DNA from 4 places in the Burkholderia sp. MR1-5-21 genome. Region 1 is predicted to be linked to each of the others. Evidence: predicted binding sites of a transcription regulator. Region 1 holds the regulator's gene; each other region holds the start of a gene.

Region 1 (5,266 bases):
GGCCCGATCGTCGCTGCCGCGCGTCGCAATGGTGGACATTGCGTACAGGATGACGGACGGGCGGTCACCTGCCGGCGATGCTGACTGCGCAATCGATCGGCGATGGGCCGCCGGCCGGTGAATGGCGTGGTTGTCGGGGAAAGACGGTCTCGCGCACCGGCGCCCGCAGCCATGCAGAGCGCCGGGACGGATCACGCGTGCCTGTCACCGCAGTTGCACGGCCGCCATGAACAGCACCATGCTGCCGATCGCGCCGTCGAGCACGCGCCAGGCGACCGCGCGGCGGAACCACGGCGCGAGCATCCGCGCGCCGTAGCCGAGGCCGAGAAACCACACGATGCTGACCGTCATCGCGCCGATCGCGAACGCGAGCCGCGCGCCTTCCGGTTCGCGTGCGCCGGCCGTGCCGATCAGCAGGAACGTATCGAGATAGACGTGCGGGTTGAGCCACGTGAACGCGAGCGTCATCAGCACGATTGCGAGCGCGCCTTGCTGCGGCGGCGCGACCGCGTCGCCGCGGACGTCGAGCGTTGCATGGCCGGGCTTCAGCGCGCGGCGCAGCGCACTGAGACCGAACCATGCGAGATACGCGAGGCCGACGTACAGCACCGCGTGGACGAAGGTCGGATAGCGTTCGACGAGCACCGACGCGCCGCCGACGCCGGCGCCGATCAGGATCATGTCGGACAGCGCGCAGAGCAGCACGACCTTGCCGACGTGCGAGCGCATGATGCCCTGGCGCAGCACAAAGGCGTTCTGCGCGCCGATGGTGACGATGAGCGACGCGCAAAGTGCCGCGCCGTGCGAAAAAGCGATCCAGTTCATGATGATTGCGAGCAGTAGACGGATGATTCGGGTAGCGCTAGTCTGCAGGGTCGGCGGAGCTAAGAAAAGCTAAATCGCCTAATGTGGATTAAGGAAAACTGATGCTCGACTATGCATTGCTCGATGCGCTCGCGGCCGTGATCCGGCACGGCTCGTTCGAGCGCGCAGCGAAGGAGCTGAACGTCACGCCGTCGGCGGTGTCGCAGCGCGTGAAGCTGCTCGAGGAGCGGGTCGGCAGCGTGCTCGTCAAGCGCGGGCAGCCGTGCGTCGCGACGACGTCCGGCGCGCTGCTGTGCCGCCACACCGAGCGCGTGCAGTTCCTCGAGGCGGAGCTGTCCGGTCGGATGCCCGCATTGCCCGGCGCGCTCGCGGCGGACTGGCCGACGCTGCGCGTCGCGGTCAACGACGACAGCGTCGCGACGTGGTTCATCGACGCGGTGGGGCCGTTCTGCGCGGAGCGCGAGACGCTGCTCGATCTCGTGATCGACGACCAGGACTACACGGCGGCGCGGATCCGGGACGGCAGCGTGCAGGGGGCGGTGACCGCGCAGGCGGAGCCGATCCAGGGCTGCCGCTCGACGCGGCTCGGGTGCATCCGCTATCGCGCCGTGTGTTCGCCGGAGTTTCATGCGCGCTATTTCAGCGCGGGGATCAATCGCGAGTCGCTGCGCCGCGCGCCGTGCGTGATGTTCAATCCGAAGGACGGGTTGCAGGCGCGCTTCATCCGGCGCGTGACGCGCGCGGACCTCGATCCGCCGCAACACTGGATACCGCACGTCGCCGGCTATCTGCGCGCGTGCGAGACGGGGTTGGGATGGGGGATGTGCCCGGACCGGATGGTCGACCGCCAGCTGGCGGCGGGCGAACTCGTCGACATGTCGGCGGGACGCACCGTCGACATCGAGCTGTACTGGCAGAGCTGGCGCCTGTCGATCGGCTGGCTCGACGATTTCAGCGCGGCGCTCAAGGCGCGCGCCGCGCTGTTTCTCGATTGAGGCGGGCGGCCGGGCGAGGGCACCGCGTTGCGGGCGGGGGACATGGCCCGCAACGCGGGGCCGATTTGGCGTGGCCGGCGGCACGCGTGTCGCGCGCGCCGGACTGCGCATCAGAGGTGATGCAGGCCGTCGAAATCGACGATATGCACGAGACGCCCGTGCATCTCGATCAGGCCGCGCTTCTGGAACTTCGACAGCGTGCGGCTGACCGTCTCGAGTGTCATGCCGAGGTAGCTGCCGATATCCTCGCGCGTCATCCGCAGGTTGAATTCCGTCGGCGAATAGCCGCGCTTCAGGTACCGCGACGACACGTCGAGCAGGAACGCGGCTACGCGCTCTTCGGCGTTCAGCGAACCGAGCAGCATCGTCTGCGACGTTTCGCGCACGATCTGCTCGCTCATCAGCTTGTGCATGCGCAACTGCATCGAGCCAGCTTCGGAACACAGCGCCTTGAGTGCGCTGTACGGGATCACGCAAACGGAGCTGTCTTCGAGCGCGACCGCGGTGCGCGGATGCGTGTCGTCGCAGATGCCGTCGAGGCCGAGCGCTTCGCCCGCGAGATGCAGGCCGGTGACCTGCTCGCGGCCGTCGTGGCGCGTTGCGACGGTCTTCAGCGAACCTGAACGCACTGCATACAGGTTGTCGAATGCGTCGCCTTCGCGGAACAGCGCTTCGCCGCGCTTCACGGCGCGCGCGGCGCAGATGACGGATTCGAGGCGGCTGAGCGCTTCGGGTGCCAGGCCCTGCGGCATGCACAGGTGGCGCATCGCACACGACGAGCAGTGCGCAGCCTGGCGGGGAGCCCAACTGCCGACGTGAGGCGAAGTGGCAGTGCGAGTGGCGACGGGCGTCAACATGGTTATCTTCTCCGGCGTTGAATCGACGGAATCATTGTCCCACCGCAAGTTGCCGCTGTCGGGTGACAAAACGTCGCGATCCGCCGCACCCTCGTCGCTCGCCGTCGCGCACTTTTCCGGCGGCCGGCGCCGCCTGCTGCGTGCGCCCGCCGCCCGCCGGTCAGCTCGCTTGCTCGTCGGTGTGCGCGGCTGCCGGAATCAGCAGCACGGGCAGCGATGCGTGCCGCACGCATTGCTCGGCGATGCTGCCGAGCACGAGCCGGCGGAAGCCGCGGCGGCCGTGCGTGCCGAGCACGAGCAGGTCGGCGCCGAATGCGTTCGCGCCGTCGAGGATCAGCGACGAGACATCGGCGAGCGACGATGCTTCGGCGAGCTTGGCTTCACCCTTCACGCCGGCCGCCTGCATGCGCTGCGCGAATTCCTTGGCGAGGTCGTTGCCCTGCGCGAGGAGCTGGTCGCGCAGCACGGAGGGATCGTAACCGGGCACGTTGTAGTAGATCGCGGCATTCTCGACGACGTAGAACGGCTGCAGCTCCGCGCCATGCGATTGCGCGAGCGCAAGCGCGGCATCGAACGCGTGGCGGGAAGTGTCGCTGCCGTCGACGGCAACCAGGATACGCTTGTACATAGTGTCTCCGAGAGGCGGGTTGAAGAGAAGCTGGCCGAATGGCCGGTTGAGCGGCGTACTGCTGCGAGGCAGAGTAAACGAATGCCGGCGACTTTGCAGTGCGGACAAGGCATGCGTCGCAATGTGGGCATCGGTTGCGGCCGAGCAGGCGGTGCATCGCGCGGCGCTACGTGCATGGCGCACACGCGTTCGTGCGACAGTCCGGTCGGCGAAGACTGCTCTTCGTCATTTAAGCGAAATCGATGAAACGTGCTGTGATTTCGGTCAAGCGATGTATGGATTTCGATCGCTGAGCGGCGCGCAGGTCGAATGGTTGCGGCAGGGAACGGATGCGGAAAGCCACGGCCGGAAGGAACGGTCAATGCAGTGCAGTGTCGCGTGGGGCGGCATGGTGTGACGCGTCTCGGCGCACGTCACGATACCTGGACGGTGGCTTCGTGACACGAGGCGAGCGACACGCAACGCCGGTCGAACCGCTGCCCGATATTGCAAAGCGTCTGCTGTGGCGGACGAAGCTGCGATCACGCGCGCTTGCGTTCGCGCGTTGCCTGTGCACGGCAACGCGCGAACGCCGCCTCGCAAACGATCGCTTCAAACGCCGCGGCTAGCGCGGCACAGTCGTCAGTTCGATCACGCGTTCGGGCCGTCGTGCGTGGCCGGGCCAATGTTCTCTGCCGTACATCCGATGCACGATGCCGAGCATTTCGTCGCCGACCGGGGGCGGCGCGTCGAATCCTTTTTCGATCATCACGTAGCCGGTGCGCAGCGCGAACGCCGGATGATTGCCGCCCGGCCGGCTGTCGTAGCCGGCGAGGCCGTCCTTGGATTCGGGCATCGCGTTGTCGAGCGTCGCATTGCTGGTCGTCACCTGATCGGGCGAGATCGGTTCGCCGCGCGCGAGGCGTGCTGCTTCGCGGTTCTTGCCGTCGGTGTCGACCGTGCTGTCGTGCGTGTCCTCGTTGTACAACTCGATGCTGCGCGGATGCGCGGACCGCGTTTGTGCAGACGATTCCATCGCGAATCTCCTGGCGGCGAAGCTCTCCGGATCGAAGCAAGTCCCGTTCCGGACACGACGGGAAAAGGCGCGCGGGCGGTCGCCGCGGCCGCGCCGCGCGCGCTGATTTGTCGTGATTTATTTCAGCTAGAAGAGGCGTTTTCTACAGAGTATGATTCTTTTCCTACGAAGCGGCGACAGGGGACGCAGTATCGCCGCTTCCGCCCGCACCAGGGCGCCAGCACCCTTACAGACGTGACGTCGACAAGAAACAAGGGACTTAAGGTGGCGGACTCATGCAAGCGACAACTGCATTCACGCATCGCGGTTATCTGTTGAATTGCGCGCCTGCGCGCGCCGACGGCGGTTTGTTCAAACCCTACGTCGTGATCTCGCGATCGAGCGACGGGGAACTCGTCGCGAATCGTTTCTTTCCGTCGGAACTCCAGTTCAACGACGAAGGCGCCGCGATCGCGCACGCGCGCGACTGGGCGGTGCGCTGGATCGACGCGAGCAGCGTCACGATCTGACGCGGACGGCGTACGCCGATGTTGGCCCGACGTTGACCGTTCGGCCGATCCGCCGCACACGGCCCCCGGTTGAAAAACGCGGTAATCTTGGCAAACCCGTCACTTTTATTCGCGGTCGTGCGCCGGTTGCGCAGGCCGCCTGCTTTGCATATGTCGAAATCGTTTTCGCGTCATTGGGGCCTCGAAGAGATCGTTGCCGGTTTGCGCGAGTCGCGCGAGGAACTGCACCGTACGCGCCATCCGCGCGGCATCCGTGAACTTCCGTCCCGGGATGCGATATGCAAGATCGTCACCGGCCTGCGCGCGTCGATGTTCCCGACGCACTACGGCGCGCCGGATCTGACTGACGAAAGCGTCGACTATTACGTCGGCCATACGCTCGAAAGCACGCTGCGCATCCTGTCCGAACAGATCCGCCGCGCATTGCCGTTCCTGCC
Region 2 (5,266 bases), on a different contig from region 1:
ACATCAGCACCGGCAGCGTCATCGACGCGAGAACGGTGCGTGTCGCGCCGCCCATCAGCAGCTCGCGCCAGCGCGTGTGTCCGTAGGCGCCCATCACGAGCAAGTCGGTGCCGGTTTCGTATGCGCGTGACAGCAGCGTGTCGCCGACCGATTCATCGGCGTCGCCGCTGATGTCGAGTACGTCGACGGCGGGCGCATGACGGGCCAGCATCAGCGCCGCATCGGCGCCGGGGATACGGATGCCGGCCGCTTCTTCGCTGCCGTTGGTGACGGCGACGACGGTCGTGCGTTTCGCATGCCTGAGGAACGGTATCGCGTCATGCGCGGCGCGCACGGCCTCGCGACTGCCGTCCCATGCAATGAGCACACGCTCGCCGATCGTCCGGAAGTTCCCGGCGTATGGCACGAACAGCACCGGGCGACCCGCGGACAGCACCAGGTTCTCCGCGAACTGATCGTCGATGAACGTCTCGGGGTCGTTCGGGTCGCTCTGCCCGGCAATCACGAGATCCGCATGGCGCGCGTGATGCGGCACCGCGGTGTTTGCGCGAGCGTCGGCGGAAATCCAGTTGCTGGACACCTTCGCGCGCATGGATTCCGCATGAAAGAGGCGCTCGAGCGCGGCTTGCCGTTCGTCGCGCCGTTGCCGCTGTTCGCGGAAGTAGTCGGCGGAACCGGCCATCACGTAAAACGAAGTCGGCTCAGGCGTATGGATCGCAAACACGCCGGTCAGATGTGCGTCGAATTGCCGCGCGAGCCGCAATGCCAATTCGAGGCGCGAATGGTTGTGGCCGCTCGTATCGAGGTGCACGACTATGCTCTTGTAGCTCATCGCGATCGCTCCGTCGACGGGAGATCCGTCAGTGCAGATGAGTCTACGAAGCAGGCTTTCCGCACGCTTGACTCAGATCAACGGCGCCTGCGCGTGGTGGCTGCACAGTGAAGCGGTCGCGCATGGAGAAAACGAAATGAGAGCACTCGTATATCACGGCCCCGGACACAAGGCGCTCGACCAGCGGCCGATGCCGGAACTGCAGGCGCCGACCGACGCGATCGTCCGGATGACACGCACGACGATCTGCGGTACCGACCTGCACATCCTCAAGGGCGATGTACCGACATGCGAGCCGGGCCGCATCCTCGGTCATGAGGGCGTCGGAATCGTCGAGCGGGTCGGGGCGGCGGTCGACACGCTGAAGGCGGGCGATCACGTGCTGATTTCCTGCATCTCGTCGTGCGGCCGATGCGAATACTGCCGCCGCGGCCTGTATTCGCACTGTACGACCGGCGGCTGGATCCTCGGAAACCGGATCGACGGCACGCAGGCCGAGTTCGTGCGGATTCCGCACGCGCCGACGAGCCTGTACCGGATTCCGCCCGGTGCGGACGAGGACGCGCTTGTGATGCTGTCCGACATCCTGCCGACCGGATTCGAATGCGGCGTGCTGAACGGCAAGGTGCAGCCGGGCTGCTCGGTCGCGATCGTCGGCGCTGGCCCGATCGGGCTCGCGGCGTTGCTGACCGCGCAGTTCTATTCGCCCGCGCAGATCATCATGATCGACCCGGACCGCAACCGGCTCGACGTCGCACGGCGCTTCGGCGCGACCGAGGGCATCGACGGCCGTGCCGGCGATCCGGTCGCGGAAGTGATGAAGCTGACCGATGGGGTCGGTGTCGATTGCGCGATCGAGGCGGTCGGGATCCCGGCGACGTTCGAGATGTGCACGTCGATCGTCGCGCCGGGCGGGGTCGTCGCGAACGTCGGCGTGCATGGCGTGAAGGCGGACCTGCACCTCGAGAAGCTGTGGGATCGCAATATCGCGATCACGACCCGGCTCGTCGATACGGTCAGCACGCCGATGCTGCTGAAAACCGTACGATCGGGGCGGCTCGATCCGAAGCAACTCATCACGCACCGCTTCTCGCTCGACGACGTCGAGCGGGCATACGACACATTCAGTCACGCCGCGGATACGCATGCGCTGAAGGTCATCATCGAAGTTGCGTGAGTGCCGGGCAGCAGGCTGCGGAGCAGGCGCTCGACGTTTGCTCCGCGCGCCCGCCATCACGGTGACGGTGCTGCGTGTTCGTCCGTAGCCATTGCAGGATTTCCTCGTAATCGGCCAATGATCACCATCGGGCTGTCGAGATACACGGGTACGCGCGGCATGCGGTACGGGGGCTTGACGCAGATCATGCATTCGCACGATGCCACTGCGGACCGTATGGAAACCAGCCATATTCGACGGCGTGGGGCTAGGATGAATTGCAGAACCATCCGCCGCCGGAGAGAAACATGAAGATCAGCGAACCGATGAGGGCACCGTCGTCGCCCGACACGCAGCCGCTGCTGCAACTGGGGCTGCGGCCGTTCTACCTGGGCGGCGCGTTGTTCGGCAGCGTTGCGCTGGCGGTCTGGCTGGCCGCATGGCACGGCGTGCCGGTCGCCGGACGCGCGGCACCGCTGACAGGGCTGATGTGGCATGTGCACGAGATGATCTTCGGTTTCGTCGCGGCGATCGTCGTCGGTTTCCTGCTGACTGCCGTGCGCGCCTGGACGTCGCGCGAGACGTTGCGAGGCCCGTCGCTTGCCGCGCTCTGGCTGCTTTGGGCAGCCGGGCGGCTGCTGGTCTGGACCGGCCCGGAGACGCTTGCTGCCGTCGTCGACTCGCTGTTCCTGCCGATCACGGCAATCGTGCTGCTGCGCGTGCTGATCTCCGTGAAGAACCGGCACAACGTGTTCCTGCCCGTGGCGCTCGCGTTGTTCGGCGGATTGAACGCGTTATTTCACTTGTATGTCGCGACGGATCGAGTGGACCTTGCGCTGCGTACGGCGTACGCAGCAACGGGACTGGTCGTGTTCTTCGTCGCGGTGATTACCGGCCGCATCGTGCCCATGTTCACGATGAACGCGATTCCGGGTTTCACGGTCCGACGTGTCCGGTTCGTCGATGCGAGCGCCGCGCCGGCGGTCGCGCTGACGTTGATCGCGGACGCGCTCGGCGTTCCCGGCGTGATCCTGATCCCCGCTGCGTGCGCAACGATGCTGCTGCACGTGATCCGCATCATCGGGTGGCGGTCGTGGCGCGTCGGCAATCGGCCGATCATCTGGATCCTGCACGTGTCCTGCCTGTGGATTCCCGTCGGATTCGCGATGCTTGCGCTGTCGGCTGCGGGCATCATCCCGCATTCGCTGGCGATGCACGCGCTGACGGTCGGGGCGATCGGCGGCGCGATCATCGCGATGATCACGCGTACCGCGCTCGGCCATACCGGACGTACACTCGTTGCGGGGCCCTGGGAGCAGCTGTGCTATTGGCTGATGGTCGGCGCAGTCAGCCTGCGGGCATTCGGGCCGCTCGTCCCGGGCGTTCCGTACGGATTCTGGATCGACGCTTCCGGTGCCTGCTGGATCGTGGCCTTTACCGCATACGCGATTCACTACTTCCCGTTTCTGATCTCGGCGAGGGCCGACGAACGTGCGGATTGACGGCGGGCGTGCGGGTTGATCGACCGCCGCCGGAAGCGAACCGACCTGTTCCGATGATGGCAGGTTCTCCGTTGATGCAAATCATTCGGACGCGCGTTGGGCCCGCTATATTTTTTGCATGGACTCTGTTGCGCACATGTTGAAGAACGGCGTATCGCGGGAGCCATGCTTCAAACAACGCGACCGCCGCGGCGGCGCGTCCACGCGTGAGAGGTTCGATATGAAAGCGCCGGAAGCGAGCGCCGTACAGTCCATCCTCAGGGAACACCAGCAGCTGTCGACCATCATTTCGGGCATGCAGCGCTTCGTCGAACTGCTCGGCAATGGCGCAAAGACGCCGGGGTTGATGGTGCTTCGGGCCATGCTTTACTACATTCGCGAATTTCCCGAGCAGGTCCATCATCCCAAGGAGGACCGCTATCTTTTTTCGCACTTGTGGCACCGTGCCGACGACCTCGATGAAATCATCGCCGAACTGGAGGAGCAGCACGTTCAGGGTGAAGCGCTGGTGCGAAACATCGAACATGCATTGACCCGGTACGAACTGGCCGGCGAGTCAGTGCTCCCGGCGTTGCGCGCGCGGGTAGACGACTATGCTGCGTTCTACAGAAATCACATGCGCCTGGAAGAAGAGGTGATACTGCCTGCCGCGAGGAAATGGCTGACGGAGCAGGACTGGAACGAAGTCAGCGAGGCGTTCGGCGCAAACCGCGATCCGTTCAGCGGCGTCGAGGCCGAGGAAGATCTCGGCCACCTGTTTTCGTTGATCGTCGGCACCATCCCGGAAGCGTAAATTCGGGTGGTCGCCGGGTGCAACGTCACGTATCCGGCGACGCGTGTTGCATCGGTCGAATGAGGGCGGTTTTCCAGCGGAGCGACACCGGTCGATGCCGCGTGCGTTGGAGCGCGGGAAGCCGAGACAGGCGGTGCTGCAAGGCACGGTGAAGGAAACCGCATGAGCTGGTCGATCGTGGTTCTAAAGACTTGATCGACGCTGGGTCTACAAATGGTGCCACGATTGTCCTATCGTGGCGCCATTTTCGACCACCTGAAAGGAATCCTGCCGTGACCGCTGCCGAAACGCCGCCGCCATCCCGACGTACCCGCGTCCATCGCATTGCAAAACTCGCCAGCTACGACCGCGCGACGCTCCACGCGATCGTCGACGCGGCGTATGTGTGCCACGTCGCGTTCGCCGACGAGCACGGCGTGCACTGCATTCCGACCGCGTGCTGGCGCGACGGCGATCATCTCTACATCCACGGCTCCAACGGCAGTCGCATGCTGAAGCTGGCGACGAGCGGCGCGCAGGTTTGCGTGACGATCACGCATCTGGACGGGCTGGTGCTCGCGCGCTCGGCGTTCGAGCATTCGATGAACTATCGCTCGGCCGTGATCTACGGCGCGTTCGAGGTCGTGGAGGGGGCGGCCAAGGCCGCAGCGCTCGATACGTTCCTGGAGGGGATTGCGACCGGTCGTTCACGCGAAGTGCGCGCCGGCAATGCGAACGAGCTGGCCGCGACCACGGTCCTGCGCATCCCGCTGGAGGAAGCTGCGTGCAAGGTCCGCTCGGGCGGACCGGAGGATGGCGACGACGACCTGTCGTTGCCGGTGTGGGCGGGGGTGCTGCCGCTGGCGCTGCAGCCGCAGGCGCCGGTCGTCGATGCTGCGCCGACGGGGACGCCGGAGTATGTGAGGCGGTGGCACACGGTCGCGAATCGCTGAAGCTCGCGTGCACGGCTTGCTCTTGTCCCGCGATCGCGTGCGGAACATATG
Region 3 (5,266 bases), on a different contig from region 1:
TCGCGCAGCTGCAGCGCAAGAAGATGATCCACCACATCAAGGCGCTGAAGGGCGGCCTCGACGCGTGGGAAAAACACGGCTACCCGGTCGAGCCGTTCCCGTCCGACCTCGACACGTCGCGCTATTTCGTGCGGCCCGAGCAGGCCGTCCTCGAAGGCGAATACACGGTGCGCGCGACGCTGTCGAAGTAAATCGCCGCACGGCCATACCCTTTCCTTATTCGCATTCGCGCGCCATACGTAAAAGTAAACAGCCCGTGGCGATATTGGCCGATTTTCTTTTTCGCCACAGCGGGCTGGCGCGAATCGTCTGATCATTCTTATAATCGCGCCTGCATATTGCGTGCGCATGATCGCACACCTTCGAGGCGCGACGTGCCGTGCCGAAGCCGATTGAATTCCCGTCGAATGCTGATTGGCGCACAGCCGCGCCACGTATGCCGTGCGGGCATATTCCGTGCAGGCCCGATCCGTTTTCCGGATTGTTCCGGAAAATCCGGATAATCCGTAGCGATTCCCATCGGACTGACGCAATATCCGTTTTATTTCCAATCCGGAAATGAGCGGCGGGGATTTTTTCGTATTCGGTGGCTGGAATCGGCACAGGCAAGTCGCGCGCTGACATCGACACAATGACGGCGGCCGACCGGGTCGCCAGGAGACGCATGTGAAAAAAGAAGAAGACCAGCTGCACCGCGGGCTGGAAGAACGACACATCAACCTGATGGCGCTGGGCGCTACGATCGGCGTGGGCCTGTTCCTCGGCTCGGCGACCGCGATCCGCACGGCCGGCCCCGCGATCCTCCTGACCTACCTGCTGGGCGGCATCGTGATCTTCCTGATCATGCGCGCGCTCGGCGAGATGGCGATCACCAACCCGGTCGCGGGCGCGTTCAGTCGTTATGCGCGCGACTACCTCGGCCCGTTCGCGGGCTACCTGACCGGCTGGACCTACTGGTTCGTGTGGATCGTCACCTGCATGGCGGAGGTGACGGGTGTCGCGGTGTACATGCACGTGTGGTTCCCCGACGTGCCGAACTGGATCTGGGCGCTGCTCGGGCTGTCGGCGATGGGCGCGGTGAACTTCGTCGCGGTGAAGCTGTACGGCGAATTCGAGTTCTGGTTCGCGCTGATCAAGATCGTCACGATCGTGCTGATGATCGTCGGCGGCGCGCTGATGATCACGCTCGGTCTCGGCAACGGCGGCGTCGCGACCGGCATCTCGAACCTGTGGACCCACGGCGGCTTCATGCCGAACGGCTGGTCCGGCGTGATCGGCGCATTGCCGATCGTGATGTTCGCGTATCTGGGCGTCGAGATGCTCGGGCTGACAGCCGGCGAGGCGCGCAATCCGGAGAAATCGCTGTCGAAGGCGGTGAACTCGGTGTTCTGGCGCGTGCTGATCTTCTACATCGGCGCGCTGTTCGTGATCATGTCGATCTACCCGTGGAACCAGATCGGCACGCAAGGCAGCCCGTTCGTGATGACGTTCTCGCGGATCGGCATCCCGGCCGCCGCCGGCATCATCAACTTCGTCGTTCTGACGGCCGCGCTGTCGTCGTGCAACAGCGGCCTGTTCAGCACCGCGCGGATGCTCTACAACCTCGCGCAGCAGGGCCAGGCGCCGCGCGTGCTCGGACGCGTGAACCGCAACGGCGTGCCGGTGTACGGGGTGGCCGTGTCGGTCGCGCTGCTGCTCGTCGGCGTGCTGCTCAACTATCTCGCGCCGCAGCACGTGTTCGTGTGGCTCACGTCAGTGTCGACGTTCGGTGCGATCTGGACGTGGGGCGTGATCCTGGTCGCGCAGATGCGCTTCCGCCGCACGCTGTCGGCCGACAAGATCGCGCGCCTGCCGATCCGCGTGCCGTTCTATCCGCTCGGCTCGTTCGTCGCGCTCGCGTTCCTCGCGCTCGTCGTCGTGCTGATGGCGTTCACGCCCGATACGCGCGTCGCGCTCGTGATCGGGCCGGTGTGGATCGTGCTGCTCGGGCTCGCGTACCTGCTGTTCTACGCGAACCGGCCGGTGGCGCAGGTTTCGACGAAGTCTTGAGCATGCGTAGCCACGCGCGGCCGTGCATGGCGGCCGCGCGTCGCGGCTGCGCTTGCGGCCGTCCCTGCGGCCGCGCTTGCGACCGCTTTCCGCGGCCGGCGGCGCGCCGCCGAGCCGCTTGATCTCGATCATGCAGGGCCGGGCCCGACGATCTATGCTGTCGGCATCGCTTGTCCGCGCTTCGCGCGGCCGCCGGTGATGCCTGCGACCGTGCGCCGGCGGCCTGATCCGCCGCGCCGCTGCCGTGCGAAGCTCCGGCGTCGTCCCTGTGGGACGACGCGCCACAACGGAGGCCGTCACCATGCCGCCCGCCCACACCTGCCCACCGATCTCCAGGGTCGCGCTTGCCGTCGATTCGGCGCCCGAAGCGCTGCACGCGGCGCACTACGCGCGCACGCTGTTGCGTCCCGGCATGCAGCTGCGAATCATCAGCGTGATCGACAATCCACGCCTGATGCTGCCCGACATTCCGAGGATCGACGCGCTGCTCTCATCGGCGCGCGACGAAATGATGGGCGACGCACAGGCCGTGCTGGACCGCATCGCGCCGTCGTTCGCGGACACGGGCGCCCAGGTCGAGCAGGGCATTCTCGATGCGTCGGTCGCAGGCGGCACGGTGGCCGATACGCTCGCGTGGGATACGGCCGCCTGGCAGGCGGACGTGCTCATCGTCGGCGCGAACCGGCATCACGGGCTGCTGCGGCTTGTCGAGGGCGCGGTATCAGACCAGTTGATGCGGCGCGCGCGTTGCGCGCTGCTGATCGTGCCGGCGAGCTACCAGCGCGAAAGCGACACGGCGCCGCAGCGGATCATGTTCGCGGTCGACGGCAGCGAGCCGTCGATGCACGCGGTTCAGGTCGGCATCGAATTCGCGACGCCGACGACGCTGCTGTACGCCGCGTACGTCGTCGACCGGGCGATCCGGCTCACGGACATCGTGCCCGTGCGCGCGCTCGAGGATGCGTACCGCGCGGAGGGCGAGGACGCGCTGGCCAAGGTCGCGACGCTGTTTCACCGCTGCGCGAACCCGACCAAGCGCGGCATCATCGAAACCCATGCAACGAGCGACGACGTCGCGCACGCGCTGATGCGCGAGGCCGTGCATTGGCGCGCGGAGCTGCTGGTCGTCGGCACGCATGGCCGGCGCGGGCTCGCGGCGCTGCTGATCGGCAGCGTCGCCCGACGGGTCGCGCATCTCGCGGAAGTGCCGGTGCTGCTCGTGCGCGGCGGGGACTAACCGGTAATTGACCGCGATGCGCACGACGAACGGGCTGTCGTTTGACCTGGGTCAAAGAGTGCGCATTGTGTCGCATGAGAGGCTGACGGCTCGCTAGCGCAGCGCGCCGTCGTTCGGGAGCAGGCGATGAAAACCGACAGGCAGGTGAAGCAGGATGTCGAGGACGAACTCGCGTGGGATCCCGCGGTCGATGCGACGCGGATCGGCGTCGAGGTCGAGGACCGGGTCGTCACGCTGTCCGGCCATCCGTCGAGCTTCGCGGAGAAGGTCGCGGCCGAGCACGCCGCGCATCGCGTGTCGGGCGTGAAGGCCGTCGTCGTCGATCTGGACGTGCATCTGCCGCACGACGAGCACCATACCGACGAGGACGTCGCGAAAGCCGTGCGCGTGGTACTGCACTGGACCGACGGCTTGCGCGACGAAACGATCCACTTACAGGTCGAGAAGGGCTGGGTCACGCTGACAGGCCATGTCGACTGGGGCTACCAGCGGCAGCGCGCGTTGCGCGCGGTGTCGCAGATGCGCGGGATCACCGGCGTATCGGACCGGCTCGATGTGGGTGCCGACGTCGTCGCCGACGATATCGGCGCGAAGATCCGCCAGGCGATGCAGCGTCATGCGGAGCGCGAGGCGAACCATCTCGAAGTCGTCGTGCAGGACGGCACGGTGACGCTGAACGGCAAGGTCGACTCGTACGCGGAGCGCGAGGTCGCGCGTGGCGCGGCGTGGTCTGCGCCCGGTGTGCGCATGGTCGTCGACAACCTGGTGGTCGAGTAGTCCGGCCACCGTCAGGAACTCTCTGGCACGAGGGTAGGCAGTCGTCCGGCTGCCTTGGAGGACGGGCGGGGTGTCTGACACCCCGCCCGCTTTCCTGCCTTCGCGATGGCCCCGCGCTGCTGCTTTTCCTCGTATGTATCCGGTTCGAATCGTTTGATGTTTGATGACGGCGCGCGCACACCCGGACCACCGGGCCGTGCATGCCGGTGTGGCTGGCGGCAGGATCGAATGGGCGACGCGCGCGGCGCTTCAGCCGGTCCGCTGGGCGCGACTGTCACGCGACGTCGCAGGCGCAGCGCGAACCACGTGTCGCGCTGGCCACATGCGTCCGCTCAAGCGGTACACGCCCGTCGGGCGAGGCGTCGCTGGCGTACGCCGTGTCGCACGTGGATGAGATGACGCACGGTTTCGAGCGGACAGTTCCGGCATGGCGAAAAGCGGCGCCCCCGGTTTACGCGCGGGCGCCCGCCACGTGCCGTCCGGCGCGGCGCCACAGGCGCGGGGGCGGCGGACAGCGTCTGCTGCCGCAGCGCCGCGGCGAAGCGCTGCAACGCGGCGACGGATCCGGCAATGCTCTGATACTTTTCGCGGCCGATCTGCCCGTCGAGCGTGACGAGCAGCCCGGCCTGGCGGGCGAGTGCGAGCAGCGCGTCCAGATCCTCGCGGGACGCCGCGTCGGCCGCATGCGCGGGTTCGGCTGCCGCGTTCGACTGACGGGGCGCGCTGCGTTTCCCGTCGTCGTTCGGAAATGTGCCATAAGTCATGATTGGTCTCCTGCGCCTGACCCGCGTGCCGGCTCCGTGGCCGGCTGGGCGAGGCCCGGCATGAACGGTGTGTCCATGGCAACAGTATCGCGTGCGAACAGGGCGCTTCCAATCAGTACAAACTGAAGTAGGCGTCAGGAATTCCGGCGTCCTATAGGAATTTCCTGACACGCGCGCGGCCGGAAGGCCGCCGCAGCGCGGTGTGGCGGGGCTCCGCGTCGTTTGCGCGAGCGCGGCTATGTTTACCCGATTCGGGTTTCCGAGCCGCTGCGTGCGGCCTTCCCGTTGCCGCTCTTCGGTCGCGCTTTCGCGATCAAGCGCTCGCACGCGTGCCGATCGCGCGTGGCCAGCCATGTGCCGTTTTCGTGTGCCGGACGCATGCGTCGCAAGGTTCGGCCGGGTGCGTGCCGCTGTCCTTTGCGCGTCATGCAACACGCCG
Region 4 (5,266 bases), on a different contig from region 1:
CCGAACACGCGCAGCTCCTGCTTGCGCTGCGCCGCTTCGAGCTTGCTGTCCGCCTGGTCGTCGAGTGCCGCCAATGCCTGCCGCGTCGCCCCCTGCTGGCGGTCGAGTGCCTGCGCGGCCTGCTTCAGCGTGCCGATGCGGGCCTGCGCGTCGCGTTCGCGCTGGGTCGCCGCCTCGAGCGCATGCGCGTGCGCGATGACGGCCGGATCCTGTTCGGCGCGCTCGGTCGCGTGGCGGCTGGCGATCACCGCGCGGAACGCTTCGCGCGCCTGCTGGGTGTCCTGCTCGGCGGCGGTCAGCAGCAGCGACGCCTGCTCGGTCGCGTCGCGGTTCGCGGTCTGCTCGGCCGCCAGCTTCGCGAGCGTCTGGCGCAACGGCGCGGCCGCCTGCTGGTCGATGAACGTGTCGCGGTCCGGCGCCTGCTCGACACGCGGCAGGTCGCCGACGATCAGCCCGCCGAGCCCGATCAGGAAACCCGCGAACACCACCGCGATGATCCACAGCGCGCGCTGAAACCAGACCTCGGCCAACCGCAGTCCCTTTGTCGATATTGTCATCTGCTGCGCTCCATGCACGCCGGCCCCGACGCGCGTCCGATCGGCCGTGTGTCCGGCGCTGAAGGAAATGGACTACCCAGCGGATGCTGCCAGAAGAGCGCGGCGCGGCGCAAGTTTCGCGGGCGGCGGCGCGCGCCTGCCCGCACCGGTCCGACAACGCCTGACCGGCGCACGACGCGCGCAGCGCGCGCCCTGCCGCTGCCGCTGCCGTTATGCGTCCGGCGCCGCAGCCGGCGGTGTCGCCGCCGCCTTTTCGCTGTGCCGCACCATCAATACCGGCCGGTCGGCCGCACGCAGCAGCGATTCCGCGACGCTGCCGACCAGCAGACGCCGCAAGCCGTGCCGCCCGCTCGTGCCCATCACGATCAGGTCCGCGTCGGCCTCGGCCGCGGTGCGCATCAGCACCGCCGCGACATCTTCGCCGTACGCATCGATCGCGCGTACCGTGCCTGCGATGCTGCGTTCGGCGAGCGCGGCCTTCGCATCGTCGATCATGTGTGTCAACGCATCCGCCGACGACGGTTCGACGTCCCGCGTATCGGCGAAGCCCGCATCGACGTCGACGAGCTGCTGCTTGTGCTCGACGACATGCGCACACGTGATCGCGCCGCCCGACGCGGCCGCGATCCTGATGGCTTCATCCAGCGCCAGACGCGCACTGGCGCTGTCGTCGAGCGCGACGAAAATCCGCTTGTACATGGTTCGCACCTCCCAACGGTCGTTCGCATTGCAACCTGCATCCCGCAGCCGGCCCCCGCGCCCGTTCGCGTCGATGACGGACATGCGAACGGGCCTCGCCGGCCCCCCGATCAGTCTGGCCCCGCGCACCCGCGCGCCGGTTGACGCGCATCAAGCGCGGCCGACGCCCCCGTTGCGCGCGGTCGGCCACCGCATTTTCAGCCGACCCCATTTACATCGGAGGCGCAAAACGCGCACAATTTCGTCTTGAAAACAGATCCCGCCATGCGTCGGGCGCCAGCCGCGCCCGATTTTCCCGTGCCGCCCCAGTGCCGTGGGCGGCCTCGAGACAGAGTGGCCAGCAAATGACCGCCAGCGGAACCCAGACGCGTGATGCCGTTGTACCATCGCGTCTTCAAACCATGTTACGCCAGCCGATCGCGGCCGGCGTCGTCGCGTTCGTCGCCGGCGCCATCGTGTCGCTGGGCGTCGCGCTGCTCGTGCGCGAGCAGTGGCAAGGCGCCGTCCATACGCGCTTCGAACGCCGCACCGCGCACGTGACGGCCATGCTGCGCCACGAGCTGCAGGCCGGCGTCACCGTGCTCGAAGGCGCGCGCGGCGCGCTCGGCCTCGTGCCGCAAACGACGCCCGCGCAATGGCGGCAGTACGTCGACACGCTCGACCTCGACAATGGCCATTCGCCGGTTCGCCAGCTCGGTTACGCGCCGCTGTCGGCCTCCGTGCGCGACGCGCTCGCGGGCACCGCCGCGCCGCCGGACGGGCCGCTCGCCGTCGCAACGCTCAGCGCGCCCGCCTCGTCCTCGCCCGTCGCCCGCTTCGGCGCGCCCGACGCCGCATCGTTGCGGCGCGCGGTGCAGACCGGCGAGGCCGCGCTCGGCGTGCATCCCGCCGACGACGATGCCGTGCGCGCCGTCACGCTGTTCCTGCCGGTCAGCGACGCGCCGCGCGCGGCGGCGCCGGCCGCGAGCGGCTCCGCTGTCGCCGGGGGTATCGACGGTGTCGTGTTCGCCGCGCTGAACTCACGGCGCCTGATCGAACGCGCGCTCGACGCGGAGCGCGGCATCGACCTGCGGGTCAGCGCCAACGACGACCCGCAGCCGATCTTCAGCGCGGAATCGACCACCGACGAAGCATTGGCCTCGCCCGACCTGATGCGCCGGACCGACGTGCTGAACTTCGGCGGCAGCACGCTGACGCTCGCGTATTCCACCGACGGCCGCCCGAGTGCGACGGGCGCGCAGCGCGCGGCCGGCACCGTGCTCGCGGCGGGCCTCTTGGCGTCGCTGGCGCTCGCGGCGCTCGTCCACGCGCTGGCGCGCGGCCGGCTCGCGGCGATGTCCGACCTCGGCGCGCGCAGCCGCGGGATCCTCAACGAAGCACGGATGATGGGCATCATCCGCTCGTCGATGGAGGCCATCATCACGATCGACGAACAGCAGACGATCGTGATCTTCAATCCGATGGCCGAGCAGGTGTTCGGCGTCTCCGCGATGGAAGCGATCGGCGCGCCGCTGTCGCGCTTCATCCCCGAGCGGTTCCGCGCCGCGCATGCGAAGCACGTCGACCAGTTCGGCGTGACGGGCGTGTCGGAGCGGCAGATGGGCCGCCAGCGCGTGCTGTTCGGGCTGCGCGGCAACAGCGAGGAATTCCCGATCGAGGCGTCGATCTCGCAGATCCGCGATGCATCCGGCAAGCTCTACACGGTGATGCTGCGCGACATCACCGAACGCCTGCGCGCGGAGAACGCGCTCAAGCAGTCGCGCGAGGAGTTGCGCGAGCTGTCGGCGAACCTGCAGAACGTGCGCGAGGAAGAAAAATCCCGCATCGCACGCGAGCTGCACGACGACCTCGGGCAGCAGCTCACCGCGCTGAAGATGGATCTGTCGGTCGTCGAAAACCGGCTGCACGCGTCCGACGGCACGGCGCCCGACGACGACGTGCTCACCCAGCTTCAGGGCATGCGGCGGCTGATCGACGCGACGGTCGCGTCGGTGCGGCGCATCGCGGCCGACCTGCGGCCCGTGATGCTCGACGATCTCGGCCTCGTGCCGGCGATCGAATGGCTCGCGAACGATTTCACGAACCGCTACGGAATCGACGTCGAGCGGCACATCGAAACGGGCGGCATCACCTTCACGAACGCCGGCGCGACGACGCTGTTCCGCATCGTCCAGGAAGCGCTGACCAACGTCGCGCGGCATGCTGACGCGACGCGGGTTGCGCTGACGCTCGACGTCGAGAGCGGCTTCTGCGTGCTGCGCATCGCGGACAACGGCCGCGGCGCGGCGCCCGGCGGCCCGACGCACGAAGACAAGTCGTTCGGGCTGATCGGCATCCGCGAACGCGCGCACATGCTGGGCGGCAGCGTGACGATCGACACCGCGCTCGCGCGCGGCTTCTCGCTCACCGTCGCGCTCCCACTGAACACGATCCAACAGGAACCGACCTACACATGATCAAGGTGCTCATCGCCGACGACCATACGCTCGTGCGCGACGGTTTGCGGCACATTCTGCAGAACGCGAGCGACTTCGAGGTCGCGGGGGAAGCGTGGGACGGCCCGACGACGATCGCGCTCGTGCGCTCGACACCCGCGCAGGTGCTGGTGCTCGACCTGTCGATGCCGGGCCGCAACGGCGTCGAACTGATCAAGCAGATCAAGGACGAAAAGCCGGCGCTGCGCGTGCTGGTGCTGACGATGCATGCGGAACAGCAATACGCGGTGCGCGCGTTCCGCGCGGGCGCGTCCGGCTACCTGACGAAGGAAAGCGCGAGCGCCGAGCTGGTCGGCGCGGTGACGAAGGTCGCGTCGGGCGGCGTCTACGTGAGCCTCGCGATGGCCGAGCAGTTCGCGCAGAGCCTGAACGAACCCGCGGAGACGCTGCCGCACCAGCGGCTGTCGGACCGCGAATTCGACGTGTTCCGCCGCATCGCCGCCGGGCAGACGCTGACCGAGATCGCGCAGGCGCTGTGCGTGAGCGCCAAGACGGTCAGCACGTACAAGACGCGGATCCTCGAGAAGATGCAGATGCCGCACGAGGCCGCACTCGTACGCTACGCGATGCGGCACAAGCTGCTCGACGAAACGGACGACGTGTAACGGCGACGTGTAACGACGACGTTCGAAGGCGACGTTCGACGGCGAGTCTGACGCACAACGCGCGGCGAGCGTCGCACTGCAAGCGGCGTGAAGCGGACACCCGCGCCCGCTTCACGCCGCATGCTCATTTCGCCGGCACCGGACAGGCCAGGTCGCCGTCCTCGCAAGACAGATAGCCCTGCAGCGTCTCGGTGCGCGCTTTCGTCAGATCGTCGAGGCACGTCGAGACCACCATCGGATACACGCTGCCGCCCGCTGCGCCCGCACTCGAGAAGCCGCATTCGGCATCGCGGTATTCAATCCATGCGCGCTGTGCGGTGACGAGCTTCTCCCCGAGCGCACCGTTGTCGCGCAAACGCGCGGTGACGGCCTGATAGGTGCGGTTCAGTTCGTCATCGGATTTCCGGTATGCGCGATCGGCGCACGCCGTCATCGTCGCCTGATCGGATGCATTCGCGCAGTTCGCCTGCGCATGGGCGTTCGCCGCCAGTGCCAACGAGCACAGCAGACCGGTCAAGACACGCATGGACGCTCCTTTTTATTCGTTGATGTCGTGGAACACGATGCCGGGCCAGCCGCCCTGCCGCGCCTCGGCGCGCGGCGCCGCGCCACGGGCCGGCACGTTGCAACGCGCATCGGCCGCTTGGGTGCGGCAACATCGACCGCGATGCTAGCGCACGCGCGTGCGGTTGTCAGCCCAACTTGTCCGCCGGAACTCTCGGCACGACATCTCGACACGGACTCTTGGCGCGGACACTCAATACGGACGCTTGGCGCGGACTCCCGGCCAGACCTCCCGGCCCGCCGCGCGCGCGGCCGCCGGGCATCGGCTTGAATATCAGTCGTGCACGCCTACACTGGAAAATCCATACGCCGACTCGGCACACGCTATCGCACCCGTCCCGCTCCC

The links. The regulator FNR, encoded in region 1, switches genes on or off when oxygen is low (the NO sensors DNR and NnrR bind a similar motif). The targets are predictions, from matches to a motif close to TTGATNNNNATCAA.
Region 2: a site for FNR is predicted at 900-913, ahead of ACV229_RS18615 (universal stress protein). Genes of this name have one in related genera too.
Region 3: a site for FNR is predicted at 2,168-2,181, ahead of ACV229_RS01665 (universal stress protein). Genes of this name have one in related genera too.
Region 4: a site for FNR is predicted at 1,397-1,410, ahead of ACV229_RS01690 (universal stress protein). Genes of this name have one in related genera too.

Annotation. Positions count from the first base shown of each region.
Region 1 is NZ_JBSAXD010000004.1:12,064-17,329, reverse strand. Features, by position in the region: gene ACV229_RS06715 (LysE/ArgO family amino acid transporter) at 205-825, opposite strand; gene ACV229_RS06710 (LysR family transcriptional regulator ArgP) at 927-1,820, shown strand; gene fnr (fumarate/nitrate reduction transcriptional regulator Fnr) at 1,931-2,677, opposite strand; gene ACV229_RS06700 (universal stress protein) at 2,838-3,305, opposite strand; gene ACV229_RS06695 (hypothetical protein) at 3,427-3,702, shown strand; gene ACV229_RS06690 (DUF3005 domain-containing protein) at 3,910-4,320, opposite strand; gene ACV229_RS06685 (hypothetical protein) at 4,596-4,829, shown strand; gene epsC (serine O-acetyltransferase EpsC) at 4,980-5,266, shown strand, end outside.
Region 2 is NZ_JBSAXD010000012.1:230,033-235,298, forward strand. Features, by position in the region: gene ACV229_RS18615 (universal stress protein) at 1-832, opposite strand, end outside; gene ACV229_RS18620 (zinc-dependent alcohol dehydrogenase family protein) at 969-2,009, shown strand; gene ACV229_RS18625 (NnrS family protein) at 2,297-3,490, shown strand; gene ACV229_RS18630 (hemerythrin domain-containing protein) at 3,627-4,283, shown strand; gene ACV229_RS18635 (pyridoxamine 5'-phosphate oxidase family protein) at 4,556-5,215, shown strand.
Region 3 is NZ_JBSAXD010000001.1:391,241-396,506, reverse strand. Features, by position in the region: gene ACV229_RS01680 (VTT domain-containing protein) at 1-191, shown strand, start outside; gene ACV229_RS01675 (hypothetical protein) at 217-693, opposite strand; gene ACV229_RS01670 (amino acid permease) at 667-2,049, shown strand; gene ACV229_RS01665 (universal stress protein) at 2,351-3,286, shown strand; gene ACV229_RS01660 (BON domain-containing protein) at 3,413-4,063, shown strand; gene ACV229_RS01655 (hypothetical protein) at 4,396-4,827, opposite strand.
Region 4 is NZ_JBSAXD010000001.1:398,051-403,316, forward strand. Features, by position in the region: gene ACV229_RS01685 (serine endopeptidase) at 1-557, opposite strand, end outside; gene ACV229_RS01690 (universal stress protein) at 768-1,256, opposite strand; gene ACV229_RS01695 (sensor histidine kinase) at 1,601-3,712, shown strand; gene ACV229_RS01700 (response regulator) at 3,709-4,356, shown strand; gene ACV229_RS01705 (lysozyme inhibitor LprI family protein) at 4,481-4,882, opposite strand.